2 regions of the Variovorax sp. 278MFTsu5.1 genome follow, and region 1 is predicted to be linked to the other one. Evidence: riboswitches for the same ligand, from Rfam matches in the RefSeq annotation. Region 1 holds a riboswitch; the other holds the start of a gene.
The links. Region 1 has a riboswitch for glycine ahead of ABL844_RS04080 (D-amino acid dehydrogenase). Riboswitches for the same ligand answer to the same signal wherever they lie in the genome.
Positions count from the first base shown of each region.

Region 2: it holds a riboswitch for glycine, as region 1 does, so the genes downstream of both, gcvT (glycine cleavage system aminomethyltransferase GcvT) here and ABL844_RS04080 (D-amino acid dehydrogenase) in region 1, are expected to answer to the same signal.

Region 1 covers NZ_CP157622.1:946,629-961,765, forward strand. Annotated here, with positions in the region: gene ABL844_RS04055 (LysE family translocator) at 1-54, opposite strand, end outside; gene ABL844_RS04060 (PLP-dependent aminotransferase family protein) at 177-1,622, shown strand; gene ABL844_RS04065 (PhaM family polyhydroxyalkanoate granule multifunctional regulatory protein) at 1,703-2,464, shown strand; gene ABL844_RS04070 (FIST signal transduction protein) at 2,510-3,790, shown strand; gene ABL844_RS04075 (RtcB family protein) at 4,000-5,406, shown strand; gene ABL844_RS04080 (D-amino acid dehydrogenase) at 5,426-6,733, opposite strand; glycine riboswitch at 6,824-6,931, opposite strand; gene rfbB (dTDP-glucose 4,6-dehydratase) at 7,184-8,260, shown strand; gene rfbD (dTDP-4-dehydrorhamnose reductase) at 8,257-9,147, shown strand; gene rfbA (glucose-1-phosphate thymidylyltransferase RfbA) at 9,171-10,067, shown strand; gene rfbC (dTDP-4-dehydrorhamnose 3,5-epimerase) at 10,064-10,612, shown strand; gene ABL844_RS04105 (D-sedoheptulose-7-phosphate isomerase) at 10,718-11,347, shown strand; gene ABL844_RS04110 (SDR family NAD(P)-dependent oxidoreductase) at 11,428-12,387, shown strand; gene ABL844_RS04115 (HAD-IIIA family hydrolase) at 12,384-14,300, shown strand; gene ABL844_RS04120 (GHMP kinase) at 14,290-15,137, shown strand, end outside.
Region 2 covers NZ_CP157622.1:4,297,608-4,312,744, forward strand. Annotated here, with positions in the region: gene ABL844_RS19975 (hypothetical protein) at 1-112, shown strand, start outside; gene ABL844_RS19980 (hypothetical protein) at 226-774, shown strand; gene ABL844_RS19985 (YkvA family protein) at 824-1,234, shown strand; glycine riboswitch at 1,281-1,378, shown strand; glycine riboswitch at 1,391-1,504, shown strand; gene gcvT (glycine cleavage system aminomethyltransferase GcvT) at 1,550-2,722, shown strand; gene gcvH (glycine cleavage system protein GcvH) at 2,795-3,166, shown strand; gene gcvP (aminomethyl-transferring glycine dehydrogenase) at 3,335-6,250, shown strand; gene ABL844_RS20005 (hypothetical protein) at 6,285-6,539, opposite strand; gene ABL844_RS20010 (DUF3014 domain-containing protein) at 6,647-7,555, opposite strand; gene ABL844_RS20015 (alpha/beta hydrolase) at 7,680-8,357, opposite strand; gene ABL844_RS20020 (NAD(P)H-dependent flavin oxidoreductase) at 8,384-9,430, opposite strand; gene ABL844_RS20025 (UDP-N-acetylglucosamine 1-carboxyvinyltransferase) at 9,523-10,824, opposite strand; gene ABL844_RS20030 (hypothetical protein) at 11,044-11,361, opposite strand; gene ABL844_RS20035 (hypothetical protein) at 11,358-12,101, opposite strand; gene ABL844_RS20040 (GFA family protein) at 12,181-12,597, shown strand; gene ABL844_RS20045 (hypothetical protein) at 12,603-12,962, opposite strand; gene ABL844_RS20050 (dihydrofolate reductase family protein) at 13,329-13,907, shown strand; gene ABL844_RS20055 (Bug family tripartite tricarboxylate transporter substrate binding protein) at 14,218-15,137, shown strand, end outside.

The sequences.
Region 1 (15,137 bases):
GAAGCTCATCGCCGTGGCCAGCACCAGCAGCGCGGTGAATTCTTGCCAGTTCATGACACACACTCTAAACTTGCGACCATTACAGTTCCAGTACAGATGATCGAACAATCAGGCAATCTGTATTGGTCATCCCTTCGACACAGAAGCCAGGGAAACCGGCACAGCCCGGACGACGCATGCTCACACGCACCTCCACACAGTCGCTGACGGGGCAGCTCGCCGACCGCCTGGCCGAGCGCATCCGCACGCGGCTGCTGCCGCCGGGCGCGCGGCTGCCCTCGGTGCGCGAGTGCGCGCGGCAGCAGGGCGTGAGCCCCTACACCGTGGTCGCGGCCTACGACCAGCTGCTGGCGCAGGGGTTGGTAGAGGCCAGGCGACAGCGCGGCTTCTACGTGCGCGATTCCGCTCCCGCGCAGGACGCCCGATCGGCGAACGGCGCGGACGCCAACGGCGCGATGGGCGTGCCCGCTGCAATCGCAGTGCAGATGATGGCCTCGCGCGTGCCGGCCGACGCCAGCTCGCTGATCCGCAGCATGTTCCACCGCCCGAGCGACAAGCCGCAGCCGGGCATGGGCGTGTTTCCGCCCGACTGGATGGCCTCCACCTTCATGCCCACGGCCGTGCGGCGCATGACCAATACAGCCGCGCTGCAGGAGCTGTCGCTCCAGTACGGCGAGCCCGCCGGCGACATGAGCCTGCGGCGCAGCCTCTCGCAGAAGCTGGTGGGCATCAACGTGCCGGCCTCGCCCGACCAGATCGTGACCACCGTCGGCGCCACCCACGCGCTGGACATCGTGAGCCGCACCCTGCTGCGCCCGGGCGACCCGGTGATGGTCGAGGAGCCCGGCTGGGCGCTGGAGTTCGCGCGGCTGGAGGCGCTGGGCATGCGCATCCTGCCGGTGCCGCGCCGCGCCGACGGGCCCGACCTGGAAGTGATGGCGCAGTACTGCAAGCTGCACAGCCCCAAGCTCTTCGTCAGCGTGAGCGTGCTGCACAACCCCACCGGCTACAGCCTCACGCCGGGCAGCGCGCACCGCGTGCTCAAGCTGGCCAACGAGCACGGCTTCCACATCGTCGAGGACGACACCTACAGCCACCTCGCGCCCGAGCACGCCACCCGTCTGAGCGCGCTCGACGGGCTGCAGCGCACCATCTACGTCAGCGGCTTCGCGAAGATCCTGGCGCCCAACTGGCGCATCGGCTTCCTGGCCGCGCCGCCCGAGCTGAAGGAGCGGCTGCTCGAGACCAAGCTGCTGGCCACGCTGACCTCGCCGACGCTCTTCGAGCGGGCCTTGTCGTGGTGCATCGACCAGGGGCAGCTGCGCCGGCACTCCGAGCGCGTGCGCATCCGGCTCGACGGGGCGCGGGGGAGGGCGGTGAAGCTGGCGATGGCGCACGGCTGCACCTTCGCCTCGGAGCCCGCAGGGCTCTTCGGCTGGGTCGACACCGGCGTGGACACCGACGCGCTCACGCAGCGCATGCTCGACCAGGGCTACCTGCTGGCGCCGGGCTCGCTCTTCCATGCGCGCCGGCCGCCCAGCACCATGATGCGGATCAACTTCGCGACCTCGCAGGACGCGGCCTTCTGGAAAGTCTTCAGCAAGGTGAGAAGCGAGCTCTGACGGACGCTAAAAGCCCGGAGGCTTGGAGTAAGCTGGCAGCACAAGAAAACCCATACCCGGCACCCCAGGAGACCTCCCGCATGAGCAACGCCAGCAAGCCCTTCGACTTCAGCCAGTTCGTTCCCGGATTCGATTTCCTGAAAAACCTCGCCGGCGGCGCGGCCTCGGGCAGCGGTTCGGTGCCGGGCATCCCGAGCCTGGCGAGCTGGGTGGCGCCCACGCTGAGCGTGGAGGAGGTCGACAAGCGCATTCAGGAGCTCAAGACGGTGCAGTACTGGCTGGAGCAGAACGGCCACGCGCTGAAGGCCACCATCCAGGCGCTGGAAGTGCAGAAGATGACGCTGTCGACCTTGCGCGGCATGAATGTGCGCATGGAAGACATCGCCAGCGCCTTCACCCGGCAGGCGACCGCCGCCGCGGCTGCCGTAACGCCCGCTCCCGGCAAGGCCGCGCCGGAGCCCGAGCCGGAGGAAATCGAGGACGAAGAGGCGCCCGAGGAGGAAGTCGAAGAAGCCCCGGCGCCGAAGAAGCCGAGCCGCAAGCCGGCCGCCTCCAAGGCGAAAGCTGCGGCGGCCGACGGCGCGGGCGTGGTCGACCCGATGCAGTGGTGGGGCTCGCTCACCGAGCAGTTCCAGCAGATCGCCAGCACGGCGCTGCAGGATGCGGCCCAGCTGAAGGTGCCGGCCATGGCCCAGCCGCTGGCCGATGCGGTCGGCTCGGTCATCGGCGGCAAGCCGGCGGCGGCCCGCAAGCCCGCCCCTGCAGCAAAGAAGGCTGTGGCTCCGGCCGCGAAGAAGAAGGCATCGACCGCCGCGCGCAAGCGAACCTCCGCGCGACGCTGACGTCCTGCACACATCCATCTATTTCAGAACGGGTTGGCACGCATCATGAAATTGTTTCCTTCCGGCCATGCCACCCATCCGCAATGGCGAATGGCGGCGGGCCTCGTGCTCGCCCAGCTGCGGGCGCAGATGGCGCTGCCCGACTACGCCTCCGCGCCCACGCTCGGGCTGCTCTACATCACCGACCACTACGCGAACGACGCGCAGGACATCCTCGATCACCTGAGCGCCGAACTGCCCGAGGTGACCGACTGGTCCGGCACGGTCGGCATCGGCGTGTCGGCCAACAACGCCGAGTACTTCGACGAACCCGGCATGACCCTGATGCTCTGCGCCCTGCCGAGCGACCAGTACCGCGTGTTCTCCGGCGTCGCGCCGCTGGGCAACTCGGAAATGAGCGGCTTCGAGGCGCACACGGCGCTGGTGCACGCCGACCCCGCCACGCCCGACCTGGCCGAGCTGATCGGGGAAATGGCCGGGCGCACCGACACGGGCTACCTGTTCGGTGGCCTTTCTTCGGGGCGCGGCGGCGCGCTGCAGTTCGCCATTGGCGGCAACGGCAACATCCGTGGGCATGGGGCCGCGGGCGGCGTGTTCTCGGGCGGGCTCTCGGGCGTGGTGTTCGGCGAAGGCGTGCGGCTGGTGTCGCGCGTCACCCAGGGCTGCCAGCCGCTGCGCTCGGGCGCGGTACGCGAACGAGAGATCACCGAGGCCGACGGCAACCTGCTTCTGAAGCTCGACGGCGAGCCGGCGCTGGACGTGCTGCTGGCTGACCTGCAGGTGTCGCTCGAACGCCCGCAGGAGGCCATCGACGCGGTGCGCAACACGCTGGTCGGCCTGGCCGACGCCGGAAGCGACGGCATCCGACGCACCGGCGACCTGGGCGCCGACGTTCTGGTGCGCCACATCATCGGACTCGACCCCACGCGGCGCGGCATCGCCATCGCCGATACCGCGGAGGCCGGTATGCGCCTGACCTTCTGCCGACGCAACGCCCAGGCCGCGCGCGCCGACCTGATGCGCATCTGCGCGGAAATCCGCGAGGAACTGGAACCTGAAGAGCAGACGCTCGCCACCGCGCGCGCCGTGGCGGCGGGCGAGGCCGAAGCCGCGCCGCATCCGGCGCGGCGCATCGCGGGGGCCGTCTACGTGAGCTGCTCCGGCCGCGGCGGCCCGCACTTCGGCGCGCCGGGGGCGGAGCTGCAGATCGTGCGCCACGCGCTGGGCGATGTGCCGCTGGTGGGCTTCTTCGCCGCGGGCGAGATCGCGCGGCACCATCTGTATGGGTATACGGGGGTGTTGACGGTGTTCACTGCGCCCGACTGACCCGGCGCCCGACGCGAAAAAGCGACGGGCGAGTTTTCGGCGGGAGGATGCGTCGCTAGAATCCGCCCGCTTTCTTGAATCTCTGCTGCTGCAAGAAAGAGCCAGCTGCGCATCGCGTCTCCCGCGAGCGCGGCCGATCTTTTTCGCCTCGCCACGCAAAGTGCGACGAGGCAGGAAACCGACATGGTTTCCCGAATGGAACAGCAGCCATGAGCGATCCTCGTTTCTCGAGACTCCAGCGTGCCTTCTCGCGCGCCGGCATTGCCGTCGACTACCGCGACGGCGTCTATCACCTGCACCATGAGGCCTCGCAGGCCACGGTGCTCCTGCCGCCCAGCCTCCCGCTGGAAGAGAAGGCGGTGAACCAGTTGCTGGCATTCGCCAGCGTGCGCTCGCCCAACGGTGGGAAGGGAGTGTGCAAGGCCTGCGCGACGCCCGACTTCCACCCGGGCTCCGTCGCGCCCGTCGGCAGCGTCGTCGCGACCGATTCCGACTTCGTCATTCCGGCGGCGGTGGGCACAGACATCAACTGCGGCATGCGGCTGCTGACCACCGGGCTCACGCTCGACCAGGTGGCTCCGCACAAGACGCGGCTGGTCGAGCGGCTCACGCGCAGCCTGCTCGACAACGGCCGCGACGTGCCGGTGCACACGGCGGCGTTCAGGGCGCTGTTCGACGTGGGCCCCTCGGCCTTCCTGGAGGCGGTGCGCAGCGGCGGGCTGTGGTCGTCGTGCGACCGCGACCGGATGCAGGCCGAGCTCGATGCCTGCATCGGCCTCGCAAGCTTCGGCGGCAGTGCGCGGCACGCACCCGAGGCCTACACCGGCGGCCGCCACGAGGTGTTCCGCGACCCCTGCCTCGGCACACCGGGCAGCGGCAACCATTTCGTGGAGCTGCAGGTGGTCGACCATGTCCTGGACCGCCACGAGGCCTACCGTGCGGGCCTGAAGACGGGAGATGTGGTCGTGATGATCCACAGCGGCTCGCGCGACATCGGGTTCCATGTGGGTGGCCGCTGGATGGACCGTGCCCGCGACGAATGGCCCAAGGGCCTGCGCCATCCGAAGAGCGGTCTCTATGGCCTGGCGGGGCCGCTGGCCGACGAATACCTGGAGGCCATGGGCGTGGCGGCGCGCTACGCGTGGGCCAACCGGGTCGTGCTGGCCGAGCTGGTGCGGAAGGATTTCGCCGAACTGCTCGGCGCCGCGTCGTCGAAGCTGGTGGTGGACGTGCCGCACAACGCCGTGCTGCGGGAACACGGCATGAACATCCACCGCAAGGGAGCGACGCCGGCGAACGCGGGCGACTTGGCGCTCATTCCGGGCTCGATGGGCGACTACTCTTATCTGGCTTCCGGGCTCGGGCACGAGGACTGGCTCTGGTCGTGCAGCCACGGTGCCGGCCGACGGATGCGCCGGCAACAGGTGCGCGCGATGCGGCCAGCGCCCGCCGACCCCCAGGCCAGCTGGCAATGCGTGACCTTGCGCGAGGAGCGCCGGATCGAGGAGGCTCCGCAGGCCTACAAGCCGATCGGCGAGGTGATCGACGCACAGGAGCGCGCCGGGCTGATTCGATGCGCGGTGCGGCTCAGGCCCTGGATCACCTTCAAGGCGTGATCCGGGGCCTGCCGGCTCGTCAGCCCAGGGCGGGCTGCGGAACGCGCAGCTTGGGCGCAGGCATCCCCGTGAACGCGAAATCCACCTCCGGCTCCAGCCCGCTCACGATCCGCGCGATCGACTTGCCCGAGCCGCAGGCGTGCGTCCAGCCCAGGGTGCCGTGGCCGGTGTTGAGGAACAGGTTCGGCAGCTTCGTCTTGCCGATCAGCGGCACGTTGCTCGGCGTGGCTGGGCGCAGGCCGGTCCAGAACTGGGCCTGGGTGGTGTCGCCGGCGCCAGGGAAGAGCTCCTCGACGCGGCGCACAATGGCTTCGCAGCGCACGCGGTTCAGGTCGCGGTCGTAGCCGTTGAGCTCGGCGGTGCCGGCGATGCGCAGGCGGTCGCCCGAGGCCGAGGTGTAGCGCGAGAACACGAGCTTGAATTCGTCGTCGGTCAGCGAGACCTGGTGGGCCTTGGAGGCGTCCTTGACGGGCAGCGTCACCGAGTAGCCCTTCGCAGGGTAGATCGGCAGCCGGATGCCCAGCGGCGCTGCGTACAGCGGGCTCAGCGAACCCATCGCCAGCACGAAGGCGTCGCCGCGGATGCGCTGGAAGCGGCCTTCGCTGTCGGTGGCCTCGACGTGGTCGATGCTGCCGCCGGCCTCGCGCAGCGCGGTGACGGTGTGGCTCATCAGGAACTTCACGCCCGCGGCGGCGGCCAGCCCCACGAGTTCGCGCGCGAAGCGGTTGGCGTCGCCGGACTCGTCCTCGGCCGTGTAGGTGGCGCCGGCAAGCTTGGGGCGGATGTGGGCGAGGGCAGGCTCGATCTTCACGGCCTCGTCGGCGGAAATGACGCGGCGCTCGCAGCCCAGGGTGCGCATCTGCTCGGCGGGCTCGAGAGCACCGTCGAACTCCTTCTGCGTCGTATAGAAGTGCAGGATGCCCTGGGTGCGCTGGTCGTAGTTGAGGCCGGTGTCGCGGCGCAACTGTTGCAACATCGAACGGCTGTATGTGCCCAGACGAACGATCTGTTCGATGTTGTGGCGGGTGCGCGCCGGCGTGCATTCGCGCAGGAACTGCAGGCCCCAGAGCCACTGGCGCATGTCGGCGCGCATGCGGAAGAGCAGCGGGGCGTCTTCCTTGCCCAGCCATTGCAGCACCTTCAGCGGCGCGCTGGGATTGGCCCAGGGCTCGGCGTGGCTGACGGAGATCTGCCCGCCGTTGGCGAAGCTGGTTTCGGCGGCCGGGGTGGCCTGCCGGTCGATCACGGTCACTTCGTGGCCGAGTTGCTGAAGGTAGTAAGCCGAAGTCACGCCGAGCAGGCCGGCGCCGAGGACGATCACGCGCATTTCAAGTACCTTGAGGTCGCAGCGCTTGAATGGCGGGGGTGTGTACTATTTCATTAAATAGTAAGCAACTGGACGCCCGCCGTCCAAGTTGCCGCTCCCCCTGTCCTCGGTACCTGAGAGATTCATCCGTTGCGCCCTTGCAACGAATTTGCTCCTTCGGTGCGCCACGCATGGTGACGACTCTCCAGACGGCGTTTCGATGTGATGCAGTACTGAGCCCTTGCAGAAATCTTCAGGATTCCGCTGGGCTGACCTGAGCGTTTATGGGAGTTTGCGCCTTCGGTAAGGGCACCCTGACGAGTGACCCACTCTCCTGCAATCGGGTGCAATTGTAAACACGATGCACGAAAGCGTGACCATGCCCTTTGTTTCAGCGTTTTGACCCGATGGGATAATCCCTAGTTAACGTCGATCGCGTCAGGCGATCACCTTCAACACTCAGGGGACCCCATGATCTTGGTTACCGGCGGTGCCGGCTTCATTGGCGCCAACTTCGTACTCGACTGGATCGCGAACAGCGACGAGCCCGTCGTTAATCTCGACAAGCTGACCTACGCCGGCAACCTCGAGACCCTCGCGTCTCTCAAAGGCAACCCCAAGCACATCTTCGTGCAGGGCGACATCGGCGACAGCGCCCTGATCGACCGCCTGCTCGCCGAGCACAAGCCCCGCGCCGTGGTCAACTTCGCCGCCGAGTCGCACGTGGACCGCTCGATCCACGGCCCCGAGGACTTCGTGCAGACCAACGTGCTCGGCACCTTCCGGCTGCTCGAATCGGTGCGCGGTTTCTGGGGCGCGCTGCCGGCCGAGCAGAAGTCGGCCTTCCGCTTCCTGCACGTCTCAACCGACGAGGTCTACGGCTCGCTCTCCAAGACCGACCCAGCCTTCACCGAAGAAAACAAGTACGAGCCCAACAGCCCCTATTCGGCCAGCAAGGCCGCCAGCGACCACCTCGTGCGCGCCTGGCACCACACGTACGGCCTGCCGGTGCTCACCACCAACTGCTCGAACAACTACGGCCCGTTCCATTTCCCCGAGAAGCTGATCCCGCTGATGATCGTCAACGCGCTGGCCGGCAAGAACCTGCCCGTGTACGGCGACGGCATGCAGGTGCGCGACTGGCTCTACGTGAAGGACCACTGCAGCGCCATCCGCCGCGTGCTCGAAGCCGGCAAGCTCGGCGAGACCTACAACGTGGGCGGCTGGAACGAGAAGCCGAACATCGAGATCGTCAACACCGTGTGCGCCCTGCTCGACGAACTGCGCCCCCGCGCCGACGGCAAGCCGTACAAGGAACAGATCACCTACGTCACCGACCGTCCCGGTCACGACCGCCGCTACGCCATCGACGCGCGCAAGCTCGAGCGCGAACTCGGCTGGAAGCCCGCCGAAACCTTCGACACCGGCATCCGCAAGACCGTCGAGTGGTATCTCGCGAACAGCGAATGGGTGCGCAACGTGCAAAGCGGCGCGTACCGCGAATGGGTCGAGAAGCAGTACGACAACAACGCGAAGGCCGCGGCATGAAGCTGCTGCTGCTGGGCAAGGGCGGACAGGTCGGCTGGGAATTGCAGCGCAGCCTGGCGCCGCTCGGTGAACTGGTCGCGCTCGACTTCGACAGCACCGATTTCCACGCCGACTTCAGCCGGCCCGAGGAACTCGCCGACACGGTGCTCAAGGTGCGCCCCGACGTGATCGTCAATGCAGCGGCACACACCGCCGTCGACAAGGCCGAGAGCGAACCTGAGTTAGTGCGCAGGCTCAACGCCACGTCGCCCGGCGTCGTGGCCGAGGCGGCCCAGAATATCGGCGCGCTGATGGTGCACTACTCGACCGACTACGTCTTCGACGGCAGCGGCACCACGCCGTGGAAGGAAGGCGATGCGACCGGCCCGCTCAGCGTCTACGGCAGCACCAAGCTCGAAGGCGAACAACTGGTGGCCCGGCACTGCGCCAGGCACCTGATCTTCCGCACCAGCTGGGTGTACGCCGCGCGCGGCGGCAACTTCGCCAAGACCATGCTGCGCTTGGCGAAGGAGCGCGAGAAGCTGACTGTCATCGACGACCAGTTCGGTGCGCCCACCGGCGCGGAGCTATTGGCCGACGTCACGGCGCACGCCATCCGCGCGACGCTGCAGGATCCCTCCAAGGTCGGCCTCTATCACGCGATCGCCGGCGGCGAAACGACGTGGTACGGCTACGCGCGTTTCGTGCTCGAAATGGCGCAGCAGGCCGGCGTCGAACTCAAGGCCGGGCCCGACGCCGTCGAGGCCGTGCCGACCAGCGCATTCCCGACGCCCGCGAAGCGCCCGCACAACTCGCGCCTCGACACCAGCAAGCTGCAGACCACGTTCGGCCTGCGCCTGCCCCCATGGCAGGAAGGCGTCGCGCGCATGCTGCGCGAGATCCTTTGAAGAATCCCACGAGAAGAAAGAGCATGACCAAGACGACGCAACGCAAGGGCATCATCCTGGCCGGCGGTTCGGGCACGCGCCTGCATCCGGCCACGCTGGCGATGAGCAAGCAACTCTTGCCCGTGTACGACAAGCCGATGATCTATTACCCGCTCAGCACGCTCATGCTGGGTGGCATGCGAGACATCCTGATCATCAGCACCCCGCAGGACACGCCGCGCTTCCAGCAACTGCTGGGGGATGGCAGCCAGTGGGGCATCAATCTGCAGTATGCGGTGCAGCCGAGTCCCGACGGTTTGGCGCAGGCGTTCATCATCGGCGAAACTTTCCTGGGTGACTCGCCTAGTGCGCTCGTGTTGGGTGACAACATCTTCTATGGTCACGATCTGGCCACACTGCTGCATAACGCGGACAACAAGGCCGAAGGTGCCACGGTCTTTGCCTACCATGTGCATGACCCGGAGCGCTATGGGGTTGTCGCTTTCGATGCGCAAGGCAAGGCCAGCAGCATTGAGGAGAAACCGGCGGAGCCCAAGAGCAGCTACGCCGTCACCGGCTTGTACTTCTACGACAACCAGGTCGTCGATATCGCCAAAGCCGTGAAGCCAAGCGCGCGCGGAGAGCTGGAGATTACGGCTGTGAATGAAACGTACCTTCACAGGAACGCGCTCAGCGTGCAGATCATGCAGCGTGGCTACGCCTGGCTCGACACCGGCACGCACGAGAGTCTGCTCGAAGCGGGGCAGTTCATCGCCACGCTGGAGCATCGGCAGGGTTTGAAGATCGCGTGCCCGGAAGAGATCGCGTGGCGAGCCGGCTGGATCGATGCTGCCCAGGTCGAAAAGCTGGCGGAACCGCTGCGCAAGAACGGCTATGGCCAGTATCTGCAACGAATGCTCAAGGAAGGGGCGGTGCGATGAAGGTTACGCCAACGGCCATTCCCAACGTTCTGATCCTCGAGCCGAAGGTGTTCGGTGATGAGCGGGGATTTTTCATGGAGAGCTTCAACCAGCGAGCCTTCGATGAGGCCGTGGGTTATCACGTCGATTTCGTGCAGGACAATCATTCGCGCTCCGGCAAGGGCGTCTTGCGGGGGTTGCACTATCAGATCCAACAGCCCCAGGGCAAGCTGGTGCGAGTGGTTCGTGGTGCGGTGTTCGATGTGGCCGTGGATATCCGTCGATCCTCTCCCACCTTCGGGCAATGGGTCGGTGTCGAATTGACGGAAAGCAATCACCGGCAATTGTGGGTGCCCGCAGGGTTCGCGCACGGATTCATGGTCGTGAGCGACACGGCTGACTTTCTGTATAAGACTACCGACTACTACGCGCCTGCGCATGAGCGATGCATCTTGTGGAGCGACACCTCTCTTGATATCGAGTGGCCGAATATTGGACAGGTCCCTGCTCTTTCGGCCAAGGATAGCGCCGGGTTGCCGATGAAGCAGGCGGAATTTTTCGAATAGAAGACGCGCGTCGCGGATTGGTTTTTCCGCTGCGGCCAAAGGGGTAGTCAAGGCCTTCGGATCTGCCTGCTACTCAATATTTTCATAACTTGTACCCGGATTTTTATGCCTTCATTCTTTCCAGAACACCAGATAAAAGATGCTGGACTGTACGCAGACGCGTATTTCGAAAGAATCGCGGCTGCAGCCAAGACCGTGGATCGTGGCGCGCTTGCGGCCGCCGGGCGTCTTCTTGCAGAACGCGCTGCCCAGGGACGGATGATCTTTTCATGCGGGAATGGAGGGTCGGCAGCCATCTCCAATCACCTAGTCTGCGACTGCATGAAAGGTGTTCGCAGCAATAGCTGGTTGAAGCCAAAGGTGAATAGCCTCTCGTCCGCTGTCGAACTGATTACCGCGATCGTCAACGATATTGGCCCCGATGAGATGTTCTCGTTCCAGCTGACGTCGATGGCCTCCGAGGGAGACGTCCTCATCGCAATCAGTTCATCCGGGGCTTCGCCCAACATCGTCAAGGCTCTCAACACAGCGCGCGAGATGAAGATGGCAACGATTGCCATGACAGGATTTTCTGGTGGCGATTCTGCTCGTCTCGCCGATGTCAGTCTTCACGTTGATGCGGAGAATTACGGTGTCATTGAGGATGTGCATCAGTCGCTGATGCACATCCTTGCGCAATACCTTCGCCAGAGCCATCTGACAGATCCCTCCCTGCTGGGAACGCTCAAGTTCTAGCATCTGACATGCCGACCTGGGCAGGCAACTTCTAGCTCAAGGTCTGCTGTCTTCAAAGGCCTTTCTATTTTGAGATTCCAATGAAATTGCACCTGATCACCGGTGGCGCTGGTTTTGTCGCTGTCAACCTGACACGCCGTCTGCTTGGAGAAGGTGGCGCTGTTTTGGCTCTGGATGATCTGTCACGTGGACGGCGTGAGTTAGTGGCGGAATTCGACAACCATACTTGTTTCAGCTTTCGGCAAGTGGACTGTTCCGATCTGGATGCCTTGTCCGCGGCGATCGAAGAGGCCGGTGCGCCTGTTGCTCATGTCTGGCATCTGGCCGCCAATTCGGATATCCCGGCAGGGGTGGCCGATCCACGCATTGACCGCGATCGCACGTTTCAGACCACTTTTGCCGTGCTCGAAGCGATGCGCCGGCATGAAATTCCGGAAATGCACTTCGCATCGAGTTCGGCCATCTACGGCGATCTCGGCGAGCGTGAAATTCATGAGGACATCGGCCCGTTGCAGCCGATCTCCAATTACGGAGCCATGAAGCTGGCATCTGAAGCGCAGATCCGGGCAGCGGTTGAAGCTTTCCTCCCGCGCGCAGACATCTTCCGATTTCCGAACGTCATCGGTGTGCCGGCGACTCATGGTGTGATCTTCGATTTCATCCGCAAGCTGAAGGCTACCCCTGGCCAACTGCAGGTTCTCGGGGACGGTACCCAGCAGAAGGCTTATCTGCACGTCGACGACCTGATCGACGCAATGCTGCACATAAGCCGGATCGAGGGGCGCTACAACGTGTTCAACATCGGGCCAAAGGACGATGGGGTCACGGTGCGCATGATTGCGAAGACGGTGCGCGACAGAGTCTCTCCGAGAGCCGACATCATCTTTGGCGAGGGCAACCGCGGTTGGGTGGGCGATGTGCCGCGCTTCCGCTATTCGACACAGCGTCTGGCCGCCAGTGGCTGGAGCCCTCGGCTTGACTCCACGCAAGCCATGGTGCGCGCGGTCGACGAGATCGCGCGCGAGGAGCTGGCGGAGTGACACAAGCGGTCATTCTTGCGGGCGGCAAGGGCACCCGGCTGGCAGAGCGCCTGAATGGGCGGCCCAAGCCTCTCGTGGATGTCAATGGCACACCATTGCTGGAGCTTCAGGTCCGCACGCTTGCGTATCACGGGATCGATGACGTCGCTGTTCTGGTCAACCACGCGGCAGACCAGATTCAGGCCTTCTTCGAGCAGCGACAGTTTCCCAGTCGGGTGCGTCTTTTCGATGATGGCGAGCCGCGCGGAACGGCGGGCGCCCTTTTAGCATGCCTGGACGAGCTGGACGATCAATTCATCGTCGTCTATGGCGACACGCTGTTCGACATCGATATCGGGCACATGCTGGCCGCACACGAAGCATCAGGTGCGGATGCCACCCTCCTGCTGCATCCGAATGATCATCCGGCGGATTCGGACCTCGTGGAGATCGACGCATCCGGCCGGGTGCAGGCGTTTCATGGTTACCCGCATCCGGAGGGCGCCGAGTTGCGCAACCTCGTCAATGCCGCCTTCTACATTATTGAAAAGAAGGCGCTTCTGGCTTGGCGCGACTTTCCTGCGCCATGTGACTTCGCCAAAGATCTCTTTCCGGCCATGGTGCGCGCCGGAGCGCACGTCTCGGGCTATGTCAGCTTCGAGTACATCAAGGACCTGGGCACGCCCAAGCGCCTTGACAAGGTGGAAAAGCACCTCCGTTCAGGCGTTGTCAAACGGGCTAGCCGGCAGCATCAGCAGAAAGCGGTGTTTTTGGACCGGGACGGGACACTCAATGTGCTTCGTGACTATGTCCGTCGGCCTGAGGATTTCGCGCTTCTGCCTCATGCCGCCGAAGCTGTGCGTGCGCTCAACAATGCGGAGTATCGTGTTGTCGTGGTGACGAATCAGCCGGTGCTCGCGCGCGGGGAAGCCAGCTTCGGCGATTTGCAGCGTATACACAATCGGCTGGAAAGCCGGCTGGGCGATGCCGGCGCCTATGTCGATGCGATCTACTTCTGTCCGCACCACCCCGATGCTGGTTTTGCCGGCGAAGTGCCGACGCTAAAAATAGCTTGCAATTGTCGCAAGCCTCAGCCCGGCATGATGCACGAGGCGATGACCGCCATGAACATCCAAGCCGCCGACTCCTGGATGATCGGTGACAGCTCCGCCGACATGCTGGCGGCCCGGCGAGCCGGGCTGCGTTCGGTTCTGGTGGAAACCGGAGAAGCAGGACGCGATAACAAATTCGCAGCCGTGCCGGACTTTCGTTTTGCACACATCGGCGCAGCCGCACATTTCATCGTTCATACATATTCGCTGCTTGTTGCTGCCGTCAATGAGTGGCTACTGAAAGTTCAGCCTGGCGATCTAGTGCTGGTCGGCGGCTTGGCGCGTACTGGGAAATCGACCATTGCTAGTGTGCTGAAGTCCGAGCTAGTGGCTCGCAAACTGGATGCTCAAGTGCTATCGCTCGATCGCTGGTTGCGGCCTGCTGCCGAACGAACGGCAGGCGTGCTGGGGCGCTATGCCCTGGAAGATGCGCAAAGAGATCTCAAGGACTGGCTCTCCGGCGGTGCACTTGATGCTGACATGCCGTCCTACGATCGAACGCTTCGAGCTCGGGGCATGCCCGAGCGCACGGTGCTGGCGCAAAAAGCTGTTCTGATTCTGGAGGGGGTTCCCGCGCTGCTCGCTAATTGGCGTGGCGAGCGGCGGATCTGGCGCCTCCATATAGAAGCGGCCGAGGCACCACGACGCGTTCGCATCGAGGCCGACCTTATCGGACGTCGTCTAGCTGATGAACAAGGAGCGGCGCAAACCTACGAGCAGCGACAGCAAGACGAGGCGCCATTGGTGACCGCTGCACGGACTACGGCTGACGGCATTCTTGATTTCGATTCCATTTTCAAACTGACACCCCATGATCATTAGCCGGACACCATTGCGGATGAGCTTTGTTGGAGGCGGAAGCGATCTGCCCAGCTTTTACCGGCAGCACGGCGGGGCGGTGCTTTCGACCGCCGTGGACAAATATGTCTATGTAAGCGTCAACAAGAAATTTGATGGAGGAATCAGGCTTGCGTATTCCAAGACTGAAGAAGTCGACCATGTCGAGAAGATCGAACACCGCCTAGTTCGTGCGACGCTTCAAATGCTGGGGATTCAAGGAGGGATTGAAGTCACCAGTACCGCCGATATTCCATCGCACGGTACCGGCTTAGGGTCGTCCAGCGCCTTTACTGTCGGTTTGATAAACGTCCTTTCAGCCTATTTAGGTCGGCACGTCTCGGCGGAGCACTTGGGGCGATTGAGTTGTGAGATTGAAATAGACCGATGCGGTGAGCCGATAGGAAAACAGGATCAGTATGCGTCGGCGTATGGTGGACTGAGTCTCATCGAATTTAATCCAGACGACAGCGTTTTGGTGACGCCGCTCGTGTTGCAGCGAAAGATCCGAGACGCTATCGAAAGCAGTATTCTTGTTTTTTACACCGGCATTGCGCGCAGTGCTTCTGGCATTTTGAGAGAACAATCGTCCAATGTGGCCGACAGTGCAGGCAAGCAGAAAATGCTGAATCGCATGGTCGAATTGGTTTATGAGCTACGCAATGAGCTGCAGGGTGGCCATTTGGACTCGATGGGCGAAATTCTCGATGAGAACTGGCGGCTAAAAAAGCAATTAGCTTCAGGTATTACCAGTGCCGCCATTGACGACTGGTATGCGAAGGCCAAAGCGAATGGCGCGCTCGGCGGTAAACTGCTGGGCGC
Region 2 (15,137 bases), 3.4 Mb from region 1:
CTTCCAGCAGACCTACAGCGCCGACAAGCTGCGCGAGAAGAGCCGCAAGACGCTGGAACTGCAGCGCGTGGAAGGCCGCTGGCTCATCCGCAAGGAGGGCGCAGGCGGCTGATGCAGGCGCCCGGACGAGGCGGGACTCAATGGCCCTGTAGGCCAAACGGTTCACGAAGATGTCACCACATGCAACCATGCTGCAGCCTTCGTTTCCCCAAGGCTGTGGCTGCCATGTTTCCCACCAAGACCGACAAGGCGCGCAACGAACTCCAGGGCGGACAGCGCACGCTCACCCAGCGCGAACGCGCCCTGCTGCTGATGGCCGACGGCCGGCGCTCCCTGACCGACTTCAGTCCCCTCTTCGCCAACCGCGACGAAGCCGAGCGGACCATCCAGGCGCTGATCGAGAAGGGCTACCTGCAGGGCGCGAAGGCCGCGGCGGCGGAAGCCGAGCCCCCCGCACAGCCCGCGCCCTCGCCCATCCCCGCCGTCGAGCCGATCCAGGTCGCCACCTCAGCCGACACCTTCGACGGCAAGCGTTCGCTGGCGACCACGCGCATGTTCCTGTTCGACATCTGCGAGCGCATGTTCGTGCGCCGCGACCCGAAGTTCGCGCTGCAGATGCGCGACGCCCTGCGCGAGGCACGCGACCGCGAGGCCATGCTGACCATCGCCGCGCTGATGCTCACCGAGATCGAGAAGACCGCGGGCGCGGAGCGCGCCGAGTCGCTGCGCGAGCGCATCGACCGGCTGCTGCCGCCGGCCGAAGTGATTCACTAAGGACTTCGATCGGGGCGATGGCCGCCACGGCCTGTGACACCATCGCCGGGTGAATTCCCCGCCTCCCGCCTCCACCTCGTTGTCCGAGCGCCTTCGCAGCTGGGCCAGGCGCCTCAAGCGCGACGGCGTCACCCTCTGGTTCGCCTGCCGGCACGCCTCCACGCCCTGGTATGCGAAGGCGCTGGGTGTTTTCGTGGTGGCCTATGCGCTCAGCCCGATCGACCTGATCCCCGACTTCATTCCGGTGCTGGGCTACGTCGACGACGTGCTGCTGCTGCCAGGGCTGATCTGGCTCGCGGTCCGGATGGTTCCGGCGCCCGTGCTCGTCGAATGCCGCCAACGGGCCGATGCATGGATGCAGAGCACGGGTTCCAAACCGACCAGCCGCTGGGGCGCCGCGCTGGTCGTGGCCGTCTGGATCGCGGCCGGGCTCGGGGCCTGGTATCTGTGGGCGCGTTGAGCGCGGCGAGGCATATCCGCCGGCCGGGCCGCTCGATCAACTACACTCGCCGGGGTCAGGAGAGAGCCCCGCATGCCGGGGCCGCCGAAGGCGCAGGGGGCAAATTTCCCCCGAACGCTCAGGCAAAAGGACTGACGAGGCGCCGGTGAAAACCGGCGTTTCCTTGCTGGAGAGAGGCCGCCGCATCCAAAACAGGAGCAGCGGCCCACCGAAGGAGCAAACCCCGATCGTGGGGCGAATCTCTCAGGTAAAGCGGACAGCAGGGGTGGCCCATGGCTTGCGTCATGGATTTCGACTGCCCCTTTGGAGTGCCCCGTGGCCGCTTCCTCCGCATCCGCTACCGAACTTCTCAAGACGCCGCTGTACGACCTCCACCTGGAGCTGGGCGCCCGCATGGTGCCCTTCGCCGGCTATTCGATGCCGGTCCAGTACCCGGCGGGCCTGATGGCCGAGCACAAGCACACGCGCGACGCGGCCGGCCTCTTCGACATTTCCCACATGGGCCAGCTGCGCCTGGTCGGGCCCGACGCCGCGGCCGCCTTCGAGACCCTGATGCCCGTCGACGTGATCGACCTGCCCGCCGGCAAGCAGCGCTACGGCCTGCTGCTGGACGACGAGGGCGGCATCCTCGACGACCTGATGTTCTTCAACGAGGGCAACGGCTCGATCTTCGTGATCGTCAACGGCGCCTGCAAGGTTGCCGACATCGCCCATATCCAGAAGAAGATCGGCTCGCGCTGCGAGGTGCGCCCCCTGCCCGAGAACGCGCTGCTCGCGCTGCAGGGCCCGCAGGCTGCGGCCACGCTGGCGCGGTTGTCGCCCGGCGTCGAGCGCTTCGTGTTCATGACGGGCGGAGCGGTGCAGATCGACGGCATTGCGGCCTTCGTCACCCGCAGCGGCTACACCGGCGAAGACGGCTTCGAGATCTCGGTGGCCGCATCCGACGCCGAACGCCTCGCCCGCCTGCTGCTGGCCCAGCCCGAGGTCAAGCCCATCGGCCTGGGCGCGCGCAATTCGCTGCGGCTCGAGGCTGGACTTTGCCTCTACGGCAACGACATCGACACCACCACCACGCCCGTCGAGGCCTCGCTCAACTGGGCGATGCAGAAGGTGCGCCGCGCGGGCGGCGCGCGCGAAGGCGGTTTTCCGGGTGCCGCGAAGGTGCTCGCGCAGTTGGCCGCCTCCACCGCCGGCGCGGCCGGACACACCGACCACGACACGCTGAAGCGCAAACGCGTGGGCCTCGTCGCGCTGGAGCGCATTCCGGTGCGCGACGGCACAGTGCTGCAGTCTTTCGAGGGCCAGGACATCGGCACTGTCACCAGCGGCCTGCTCGGCCCCACGGCCGACCGCTGCATCGCCATGGGCTACGTGGCCACCGCGTTCGCCGAGCCGGGCACGCGCGTGCAGGCCATCGTGCGCGGCAAGCCGGTGCCGATGGAGGTCTCGACCATGCCCTTCGTGCCCACACGCTACTACCGCGGCTGAACGCGGCTGAACGCGGCCGACCGGCTAGGCTCTGCACCCCCGAACCATTTTTTCCACGAGGAGTTTTCCACCATGAGCATCAAGTACACCAAGGACCACGAATGGGTGTCGGCCGAAGGCGACGCGGCCACCGTCGGCATCACCGTGCACGCGCAGGACGCGCTGGGCGACGTGGTGTTCGTCGACCTGCCCGAAGTCGGCAAGACCTTCGCGCAGGGCGATGTCGCCGGCGTCGTCGAATCGGTGAAAGCCGCCGCCGACGTGTTCATGCCCGTGTCGGGCGAAATCACCGAAGTGAACGAAGCGCTGCGCGCCGACCCGTCGCTCGCCAACAGCGACCCGCTGGCCGCCGGCTGGTTCTTCAAGGTCAAGCTGAGCGACCCCTCGCAGCTCGACGCGCTGCTGGACGCGGCCTCGTACGACAAGTTCGCTGCCGAATCCTGATCCTCGAAATCGGACAGCCGAACGCAGAAGGAATACAAAAACTACGCAGAAGTCGCAGAAGAAACCGAATCATCTTTTGGTTTTCCTTCTGCGACCTCTGCGAAACCTTCGCGACTTCTGCGTTCTGACCCCGCTCCTCCGCCCCAAGCTCTTATCAACAGCACTGCCATGTCGAAGCCCGCTGCCCTTCCCACCCTGCAAGAACTCGAGAACGCCGAAGAATTCATTGCCCGCCACATCGGCATCGACGCGGCGGACGAGGCGCGCATGCTGCCGGCGATCGGGTCGGAAACGCGCGCCGAGCTCATCGAGGGCATCGTGCCCGCCGCCATCCGCCGCTCGAAGCCGATGCGCCTGCCCGCCCCGGTCACCGAAGCCGACGCGCTGGCCGAGCTGAAGGCGATGGCGTCGAAGAACAAGGTGTTCCGCAACTTCATCGGCCAGGGCTACTACGGCAACCACACGCCGGGCGTGATCCTGCGCAACATCCTCGAGAACCCCGCCTGGTACACCGCCTACACGCCCTACCAGGCCGAGATCTCGCAGGGCCGCATGGAAGCCCTGCTGAACTTCCAGACGATGGTGTGCGACCTCACGGGCATGGCCATCGCCAACGCCTCGATGCTCGACGAGGCCACGGCCGCCGCCGAGGCGATGACGCTGGCCAAGCGCAGCGTGAAGAGCAAGAGCAACGTGTTCCTCGTGTCGGGCGACTGCCATCCGCAGACCATCGAAGTCATCAAGACCCGCGCCGCGCCGCTGGGCATCGAGGTCAAGGTGAGCACCGTGTCGGAAACGCTGCCGCACCTGATGGTGAGCGGCGCCTTCTTCGGCGTGCTCGCGCAATACCCCGCCACCACCGGCCACGTGCACGACCTGCGACCGCTCGCGGGCCATGCGCACCAGTGCGACGCCGCCTTCATCGTCGCGGCCGACCTGCTGGCGCTGACGCTGCTGGCGCCTCCCGGCGAATGGGGCGCCGACATCGTCTGCGGCACCACGCAGCGTTTCGGCATGCCGCTGTGCAACGGCGGCCCGCACGCCGCCTACCTGGCCTGCCGCGACGAGTTCAAGCGCTCGCTGCCGGGCCGCCTGGTGGGCGTGAGTGTCGACACGCACGGCCAGCCCGCCTACCGCCTCGCGCTGCAGACGCGCGAGCAGCACATCCGCCGCGAGAAGGCCACTTCCAACATCTGCACCGCGCAGGTGCTGCCGGCCGTGGTGGCCAGCATGTACGCCGTGTACCACGGGCCCGACGGCCTCACGCGCATCGCGCAGCGCGTGGCCGCGCTCACCGCGGTGCTGGCCAAGGGCCTCGCGCAGATGGGCCGCGAGCCGGTGAACGCCACCGCATTCGACTCGCTGACCATCCGCACCGGCGAAGACACGCAGGCGATCATCGAACGCGCGCACGCGGCCGGCGTCAACCTGCGCCAGCGCCTGCAGCAGCACCTGGGCATCTCGCTGGACGAGACCAGCACGCGCGGCGATGTCGAAACGCTGTGGGGCCTGTTCGCGCCCGCCGGCAAGCAGGCGCCGCGCTTCGACGATCTCTCGGGCAGCACCACGCCGCTGATTCCCGAGGAGCTGCGCCGCAGCAGCGCCTTCCTCACGCACCCGGTGTTCAACACGCACAAGAGCGAGACGGCGATGCTGCGCTACATCCGCAGCCTGTCCGACAAGGACCTGGCGCTCGACCGCAGCATGATCCCGCTGGGCAGCTGCACCATGAAGCTCAACGCGACCAGCGAGATGATCCCCATCACCTGGCCCGAGTTCGCGAACATCCACCCCTTCGCGCCAGCCGACCAGCTGCAGGGCTACGCCCAGCTCGACGCCCAGTTGCGCGCCTGGCTGTGCGAGGCCACCGGCTACGCGGGCATCAGCCTGCAGCCCAACGCCGGCTCGCAGGGCGAGTACGCGGGCCTGCTGGCCATCAAGTCCTTCCACGAGGCCAAGGGCCAGGGGCATCGCAACATCTGCCTGATTCCGTCGTCGGCGCACGGCACCAACCCGGCCAGCGCGCAAATGGTCGGCCTGCAGGTGGTGGTGACGGCCTGCGACGCGCAGGGCAACGTCGACCTCGACGACCTCAAGCGCGCCTGCGAGAAGCACAGCGCCAACCTGGCCGCGGTGATGATCACCTACCCCAGCACCCACGGCGTGTTCGAAACCCGCGTGAAGGAGCTGTGCGAGCTGGTGCATGCGCACGGCGGCCGTGTGTACGTCGACGGTGCCAACATGAACGCGCTGGTCGGCGTGGCCGCGCCGGGCGAGTTCGGCGGCGACGTGAGCCACCTGAACCTGCACAAGACCTTCTGCATTCCGCACGGCGGCGGCGGCCCGGGCGTGGGCCCGGTCTGCGTGGTGGAAGACCTCGTGCCCTACCTGCCGGGCCATGCCACGGCCGGCGTGGCGTCGAACGGCGTGGGCGCGGTGTCGGCCGCGCCTCTGGGCAATGCGGCCGTGCTGCCCATCAGCTGGATGTACTGCCGCATGATGGGCGCCAAGGGCCTGCAGGCCGCGACCGAGACGGCCATCCTGAGCGCCAACTACATCAGCGCTCGCCTGAAGGACCACTACCCGACGCTGTACGCGAGCCCCAACGGCCACGTCGCGCACGAGTGCATCCTGGACCTGCGCCCGCTCAAGGACACCAGCGGCGTCACCGCAGAAGACGTAGCCAAGCGCCTGATCGACTACGGCTTCCACGCGCCCACGCTGAGCTTCCCCGTGCCCGGCACGCTGATGGTGGAGCCCACCGAGAGCGAGCCGCTGGCCGAGCTCGACCGTTTCATCGACGCGATGATCGCCATCCGCGGCGAGATCCGCCGCATCGAGGAAGGCGTCTGGCCGAAGGAGGACAACCCGCTCAAGCACGCGCCGCACACGGCCGCGAGCCTGCTGGGCAGCGAGTGGAGCCACCCGTACTCGCGCGAGCTTGGCGCGTTCCCGCTGGCCGAACTCAAGAGCGCCAAATACTGGCCGCCGGTCGGCCGCGTCGACAACGTCTACGGCGACCGCAACCTGTTCTGCAGCTGCGTGCCTGTGAGCGAGTACAGCGAGGAAGCCGAAGAGGCCTGAGCGAAGTGACCGAGGGAAAGGAAGCCGCGTCCTTCTATGACGAAGGGTCGCGGCGGTAGATCGCCCACTTCACGGTGAGGATGTCGGCCGCGATCTTCGCGGCATTGACGCCCGCATAGGCCTCCGACGGATCGAACATGAATGCCTCGCGGTAACGTTTGATCTGCGCGTAGTCCCGGTCGAAGGTCATCGGACCCATGAGTTCGGCGGGGTCTGTGCCCGCGGGAAGCGCGAGGAATTTCTCCGAATCGGTGGCACTCTGGTAGAGGTCGACGCTCATCTGGTTCATACGGTTGTCCTCCGGAGCTTGGGTTTCGGCAACCAAGCCTCCGCGACAACCGCAGGGCATGCAATCGGTGTGCGCCTACACGGAGCGCCGGAAGAACGCCCGCTGCGTCAGGGCTGCTTCTTCCTGGCCACGTCGCCCGTGGCCACCTGCTCGCGGAAGGCGCGCATGGCGGCCTTCACCTTGCGCTCGTTCTCCAGGCCCATGCGCACCATGATCTTCTGGCCCGAGGACATGGCCTCCAGCTGCGGATCGGCGTACTCGTAACGCACCCACGGGCGCTGCGAGGGAACGTCGCCCTTCACCTCGACCAGCCGCACCTGCACCGGACCGGCGGGCTCGGGCGCCTGCAGCAGGTGGTCGATCACGGCGACGAGCCTGTCGTTGAAGTAGCGCCCCGGATAGCCCAGCTCTTCATAGGCCTTCTGGAAGAGCGGATAGAGCCGCGCATAGGCCTTGGCCGCCTTCGCCGGATCGACCGACTCGGCGAACAGCACGATCGGGTTGTAGCGCGCCGCGTTGTTGGCGGCGATGACCTGCTTGTCGCCCTGCCCCGAGGTGATGAAGCGCTGTTTGGTCTGCTGCACCGGCCACGCGCTCGCGGGCGCCTGCTCGCGCGCGAGGTTGTCCACCGTCGCCACGAAGCGGCGCACGATGCCGTCGAACTGCAGGAAGTCGGCCACGTTCTTGCTGCCGAACAGGTCGACGAGCGCCTTCATCACGCGTGTATCGGTGTCGGTGGCAGTGGTCAGGCCCGCGTCGGGCACCGCGATCCCGTCCATCGGGTTTCGCGGTTCCTGGGGTTGAGGTGCGGGCGCGGGTGCCGGCGCGGGCGGCGCCCCGTCGTTCGGGGCCGTGGCCACCGGCGTGGCCTCGGGGGCCTGCTGCTGTTGCTGGTACCAGCGCCAGCCGAAGAACGCGGCCGCGAGCAGCACGAGCACGCCGACGACGATGGTTCCTATGGGCGTTTCGCGGCGGGGCCTGAACTCGGGGGTGTCGCGGGTGTCGCTGTCGGACATAGGGGCGGTTCCTTGTGCTGGAGTGTCAGGAAGGCGAGCGGCTATGGTGCACCAGATCGGGTCATGGCCGGCCCGCCTCGTCGTAACGCCCTGTGACGCGGCGACCGCGCTGAAGTTCAGTCGTTCAAGCTGGGCCTGCCTGCGCGCTCAGCGACTGCAGCCACGCCAGCGTGGCCTGCAGCTCGGCCGGACGGATCTCGTGCGCGCCCGGAAAGTCCGTGCCCGACAGCGCCAGCGGCAGCGTGCGCGCGAGTTCGCGCGTGGCCTGCGCCGCGCTCGGCGGAATCACGTTGTCGGCGCTGCCATGGCTCACCCACAGCGCCTTGCCCTCGAAGGCCTCGGGCGGCGCGATGTGCGGCACCATCTGCGACAGCAGCCGGCTGTGCCACACCATCGCGGCGCGCACGCTCTCGGGCTTGGTCAGCAGCAGCGACAGCGCCATGATCCCGCCCTGGCTGAAGCCGCCGACGATCACGCGATCGGCAGACACGCCGAGCTGCTGCGCGGCCGAGGCGACCATCTCGCTGACGAGAAAGCGGCTCTCGCGCTCCTGCTCCTCGTCGATGCGGCGCTCGCCACCGGGCAGCACCTCGAACTCGAACCACGCGTAGGAGTCGGGCGACAGCACATAGGGCGCGCGCAGGCTCAGCACGTGAAACTGCGGCGGCATCATCCGCGCGAGGCCGAACAGGTCCTGCTCGTTGCTGCCGACGCCGTGCATCAGCACCAGCAGCCAGGGCTCGCGAACACCGGGTTGCGCGCCGTGCGCGAGGAATTTCAGGGGCAGGTGAAGCTGGGTCATGGTCCTGGACTTTTCTCTTGTCGTTCTTATCGGCGGAATCCTTCTGCCAGCGCACGCGTGAGCTCGGCCGCCGGAATCTCGCGGCAGCCGGTCGCGTTCTGCCCCGACCACAGCGGAGAGAAGTCGCCGCTGCCCTTCGCCTCGGCCTTGGCGCGCAGCGGTGCGATGGCCGAGGTGGCCAGCGGAAACTCAGGAGCCGCCGAACCGATCGGGCCCAGGTCGCGCATCACGCGATTGACGATGCCGCGCGCCGGCCGCCCGGTGAAGAGATTGGTGAGCGCCGTGTGCCGCGCCGCCTCGCTCTTGAGCGCCGCGCGATGCAGCGCGCTGGTCGTCGCCTCGGGCGTCAGCATGTAGGCCGTGCCGATCTGCACGCCCGCCGCGCCCAGCGACATCGCCGCCGCCACGCCATCGGCATCCGCAATGCCGCCCGCGGCGATCACCGGCAGCTTCACCGCCTTGACCAGCTGTGGCAGCAGCGCGAAGGTGCCGAGCTGCTTCGTCAGGTCGTGCGAGAGGAAATGGCCGCGATGCCCGCCTGCCTCCAGCCCCTGCGCGATGACCGCGTCGGCGCCATGCGCCTCGAGCCACAGCGCCTCTTCGACCGTGGTGGCCGAGGCCAGCACCTTCGCGCCCCAGCCATGCACCTGCGCCAGCAACGCCTCGGAAGGCAGCCCGAAATGGAAGCTCACCACCGGCGGCCGGAACTCGGCCAGCAAGTCGGCCACTTCGGCGCTGAAGGGGTTGCGCCCCGGCCCGGCCGGAATGCTCGCGGCGTCGATGCCGTACTCGGCGTAGTAAGGCGCCAGCGCTGTGCGCCAGGTGGCTTCGCGCTCGGCGCTGGGCACGGGCGGCGTGTGGCAGAAGAAATTGACGTTGTAGGGCTTGTCGGTGCCAGCGCGGATCGCGGCGATCTCGCTGCGCAGGGCGTCGGTGCCCAGCATGGCCGCCGGCAGGGAGCCCAGGCCGCCGGCATTGCTGACCGCGATGGCCATCGCGCTGACCTGTATGCCGGCCATCGGGGCCTGGATGAGCGGAAGTTCCGTCCCGAGGAGTTGTTGCAGCGTGGTCATTCGAGGGCGCTCCTTCTGTTTCGTCGAATGCCGGCCATTCTCCGGCCAAGCCGGAGGTCGCCGCGGCGGCAGGGTCATCGCCCCGCTTCAGCTCACTCCTCGCTCGTCCACTCCACCTGCACGCCCAGACTGCGCAGGTTCTCCACGAAGCGCGGATGCGCGCGACGGATGGGCGCCGCGTTGCGGATCTCGGAGCGGCCCTCGATGCTGGCCGCCACCATGAAGAGCGCTATCGCCACGCGGATGATGTACGGGCTCTCGACCACCGCCGGCGTCAGCGGATTGCCGCCGAAGGTGATGAGCCGGTGCGGGTCGGACGAGAACACGTGCGCGCCGAACTTCGAGAGCTCGCCCGTCCAGCCCAGCGCGCCGTCGTAGACCTTGTTCCAGAACATCGCGTTGCCTTCGGCACGAACGCCCAGCGCGATGAAGATCGGCAGCAGGTCCACCGGGAAGTAGGGCCACGGTGCGGCCTCCACCTTGGTGAGCACGTTGCTCGTGAAAGGCGTCTGCACCTTCAGCGGGCCGCTGCGGATGGCGCGCGACCAGCCTTCCTTGTGCTCGATCTGCACACCGAACTTGGCGAAGGTGCGGTCCAGCAGCGGGAAGTTCTCGGGCGCGCTGTTGCGCACGATCACGTCGCCGCCGGTGATGGCGCCCAGCGCCAGGAAGGTGGTGATCTCGTGGAAGTCTTCGTCGAAGCGGAACTCGCCACCCTTGAGCGTGCCGCCGCCGTGCACCGTGAGCCGCGAGGTGCCGATGCCCTCGATGCGCACGCCGATCATCGACATGAAGCGGCAGAACTCCTGCACGTGCGGCTCCGAGGCCGCGTTGGTCAGCGTCGAGGTACCGTCGGTTGCCGCCGCGCACAGCACGAAGTTCTCGGTGGTCGTGACCGAGGCGTAGTCCAGCCAGTGGTCGGTGGGCATCAGCCGGCCCTTGCTGCGCACCAGCAGCGAGCCCTCGGTGCGCTCCACCTCGCCGCCGAAGCGCTGGAACACCTCCACGTGCGGATCAATCTCGCGCACGCCCAGCGTGCAGCCCTTGACGTTGTCCTCCAGACGCGCCACGCCGAAACGCGCCAAGAGCGGCGGCACCAGCATGATCGACGAGCGCATCTCCTCCGGCAGCCGGTGGCGCGACGCGTCGAAGGCCGTCTCGCGGTGGTGCAGTTCGAGCGTGCCCGTTTCGTGGTCCATGCGCACGTCGCTGCCGAGGGTGCGGAAGATGTCCAGGATCTTGCGCACGTCGGTGATGTCGGGCACCCCATGCAGGCGCAGCGGCTCCCAGGTGAGAAGCGTGGCGCAGAGCACCGGCAGCACTGCGTTCTTGTTGGCGGAGGGGGTAATGCGGCCACGCAGCGGCGTACCGCCGTGCACGATGAGGTTGGACATGGAGAAGAGCGCGCGAGAAGGCGGGAAAGCGACCGGGGTGGAGGCGGCAGGAAAAGATTCGGAAATAGTCCGAAACGGGAGACAGGACTTTACCGTCTGAAAGCGGCATGAACGGGGCCGAAGTTGTAAGAACTTCAACGCCGGAGCCGCTCAAATAACAATTCTTTCGCGTTACATCAAGCAAATTCCAGCGCACCTGATGGTCACGCCGGGCGCCGCCTACGCACCGAACAGCAGGGTCGCCAGTATCCAGGCCGCCCACAGAGCGGCATAACCGGCAGCCAACAGCACGCACCCGAAGGCAATGGCGTACGCGATGCGGCGGCCGGCCGTTGGTGCGCCAGGCACGTGACGCCAATAGATCCAGACCGCCCAGCCCAAGAGAATCGCGCCCTCGAGGACAAGGGTGAGGGTCGGTGCAAACGCTCCCAGTGCGGAGAACGCCTTGGTCCCGATGAACCCTGCCAGCATCTCGACCAGAGGTGAAGCAATCGCCCAGAGCGCAATGTGCGAGCCAAGTCGCCAGCTCGGCTTCATCGCAGCGCCTCGCCCTTGAAGAAATGCAATGGCATGGGTTGCTCCCACCCGGGTGTTTGGTAGCCGATCACATGGACCGCTGGCACGTAACCCATCACGCTTTTGAGGAGCGCAGCCAAGTACGAGCTGCTGTTGTATTCGCCGGGATTCATCTTGTCGCCCCGCAGCTTGGCCGGAGGACGATAGGGTGAGACATAGCTTGCAAAGTTGGTGGCACGAATCACCAACTCACGCGCGAAGGTCTCGCGACTCATCCCGGCCGGCGGATCGAGCGGAATCTTGACGATCACCCCGCCGGGCAACTCGTTGGTGTAGATGTTGGTCCTGATGCGCAAGAGATTGTGCAAACCTGCTTCCCCGAAGGTGGGCTGTCCATCAATCACGGTGATGCCGTTGTAGGCATCGTCAATGATGAGCGACAAATGCAGATCGGCGTAGGGACGCCCGATGTACCCCGCATACGTCGCAGCGATCCGCCCATAGAGCGTGAAGGTTGGCTCCGAGTGCTGTGCACGCCCAACTGTATTCATGTCTGTTGACATTGTCCTCCCTTGATTGGCCAGATGCCCTGGCGATGCCCGGCGCATGGTATCGATTCGGGCATGTGCCGCCAGCCAGCCCAAAGCCCTCGCGCCCCCACAACGTGTGTTTTTGCGCAAGTTGAAGCGCGTCGTGCTGACAATGAGGAGGAAGCCTGAGCCCCCGGGGCGGCGCCCATTCGCGACGAACTTGTTACTCACCCGCCCTGCCCTTGTCCAAATAAATTCGTTGCCTCCCGCCAGCTCTCGCTGTCCAGGCAACCTCGAAAGGACAAGACAAATGAACTCCTCCTACACCGGCGGCTGCGCATGCGGCGCGATCCGCTACGAGATCCCCTCCGAGCCGATCTTCCAGAACCACTGCCAGTGCCTCGACTGCCAGCACAAGAGCGGCACCGGCCACGGCTCGTACCTGAGCTTTCCGCGCGGCGGCGCGAAGCAGACCGGCAACGCCACGCTGTGGGACATGGTCGGCGATAGCGGCAACGTCAAGACCCGCGCGTTCTGCCCCACCTGCGGCTCGCCCGTCTACATGACCTATGCGGCGATGCCGGACGTCATCACTGTGCATGCAGCGAGCCTTGATGACCCGAGCCGGTTCAGGCCGCAGGCGGTGACCTATGCAGTGCGGGGGCACGAATGGGACGCGCAGGACCCGGCGCTGACGAGATTCGAGCGGATGCCGCCGGGCAATTGAGGCCCCTACCCCGTCATCGCCTCGCACTGGATTTCGATCCGGGCATGAAGCAGACCCAGCGTCGCCGAGAGCAGCCGCTGCAGCGAGTTGCGCTGGCAGGCATCGAAGAGTGGCGCGGGGTCTGCGTCGGACGAAGCGGCATCGCGCCGGTCTTCGTCCCAGCCAAGCAACTGGATCAGCGTCTGCGCGCCCTGCACCACGTCGCGGGCATCGTTGAGGAATGCGGCCTGGCTTTGTTGCGAAGAGTCTCCGAGCCGGTCGCCCTGAACCCATTCGAAAGGCTTGAACTGGGCGTCGGGGCGATAAGGCGTGCAAGTGCAGCGAGCGTCGGCGCTTGCCGCGTCGTTTGAAGAAGCATTGGCCATGATTGGGCCTCCCAAGGATGTCGATTTGCAGAAACCGACGCCCTCGCTTCCAAACAAGGGCGGCAGCTCGAACAGGTTGGAAGACCGGGACATCCTTGCGGAAACCGGCAGGGCGCGAGCCCTCCCGTTCGAGCCGCCTAAAAATTAGGCGCAAACGAAAAAGCCGCAGACCAGTGCGGTGGCTGCGGCTCTCGTCGCAGGATGTCGGCGGGCTTCCAAACCCGGCCCCGCTCATCACGAGGCGGGGGCAATGTAAGCGCTGCGGACAGAGCTAGTCAAGTTTGGGACGACAGAGTTGCGCGAAGCTGGACGACGGTTCAGCATCCGCAGTCCCTCCAACCCCAACAGTCAAACACGGAGACCCGGATGAGAAAGCTCAAGCTCATGGAGCACGTGTCGCTCGACGGCGTGATCCAGCCCTCCAGCGAAGACGGCTTCCCCTATGCCGACTGGACCGCGCCCTACCGGACTCCCGCCGGCCGGGACGAGGTGCTTGCCGCGCACGGCGGGCGCTTCGATCTGCTGCTGGGCCGGCGCACCTACGACATGTGGTCGGACTACTGGCCGAAGGCGCCCAGCGGCCCGATGTCGGATGGCCTGAATGCGGCCACCAAGTTCGTCGTCACCCATCGTCCGGAAAGCCTCGCGTGGGGGCCGTTCGAAGGCGTCGGGCCGGACTTGGTCGAGGGCGTGCGGCGCGTCAAGTCGCAGGCCGGCCCCAACCTTGTGCTGTGGGGCAGTTCCACGCTGACATCTGCCCTGCTGGCGCATGGGCTTGCGGATGAAGTCCTGCTGATCGTCTACCCGGTGCTGGTGGGCACGGGCAAGCGCCTCTTCGCCGAGGGGACGCCGGGGTGTTCCTTCGAACTCGCCAGCACGAAGACGACGCCGTCCGGCCTACTTCTCAATACCTACAAGCTCGCCGGGCCGCTGCAGCCCGCGTAGCGAGTCGGACGGCGCGGGCCAACCCGCCCAGGCTGCGCAGCGACACCACAGGCTGGCGCGCGAGCAGCGAAGACTCCTCGGATCGATCTGGCTCATCCGCAGCTCTGAACGCGGCGGGCGCCGCTTCGGCGGCCTCGACCGCCCCCATACGATTCCCATATGCCTGCCCGGCCAAACGGTATTGGACGAGGCCCTCACCCCGGTTCGATGATTGTTCGATGACAAGCCATTCGGGCAATTGAGCGCAGACGCACACGGTGCGTGCACGTGATTTGGGCGCCATCTCTTAGAGCAACGATGGAGACAACGGATGAAAGTTCGATTCCTGTTCGTGTGGATTGCTGCGTCCATGGGCCTGCTTTCCATCGGCATGTCCGGTCAGGCTCAGGCAGAGGCGCAGACGCAGGCAAGCGACGCTTCCCAGCGCTCGTCGCGGATCGTCATCGGCTACCCACCGGGTCAATCCGTCGACACGGTGGGGCGATACCTGGCATCCGCCTTGAGCAGGAAGCTGGACCGCAATTTCTTTGTCGAGAACGTTCCGGGTCAAAGCGGAAGCATCGCGCTGGGCAACGTCGCCAGATCGACCGGCGACCTGAACACGCTGACCTTCTCGGCATCTTCGGCGCTGGTCATCAATCCGATCCTCTTCAAGGCCGTGCGATACAACACGCTGAAGAACTTCGAGCCGGTCGCGACGCTGTACGACACCCCGCTGCTGCTGCTCGTCAATTCCAAGCTGCCGATCGATTCGGTGGAGTCGCTGGTCAGCTATGCGAAGAGTCATCCGGGGGAGATCAGTTTCTCATCGCCGGGCGTGGGAAGCGTTTCGCATCTCGCGATGACGGAGTTCATCCGGCGTACCCAACTGAAGTTCGTGCACGTTCCCTATCAGGGCGCTGCGCCGTCCCTGACGGCCCTTGCCGCAGGCCAGGTGCAGGTGACCTTCGAAGGGGTGGCTGCCGCGACGCCGCTCTTGCAAGGCGGCCGCATCAAGGCCTTGGCCATCAGCAGCGCGAAGCGGCTGCCCAAGCTCGAATCGATTCCCACAGTTGCCGAATCGGGGCTTCCGGGATTCGATGTCGTGCCATGGGTCGGCCTGCTGACGCCCAGCGGTGTCGCGCCGGACAAGGTCGCGGAGATCTGGAACGCAGTGCAGGCCATCCTGCAAACCGACGAGTACACGGCCTTGATCGAGCAGGTTGGAGGAAGACAAGCGGTTCGATCACC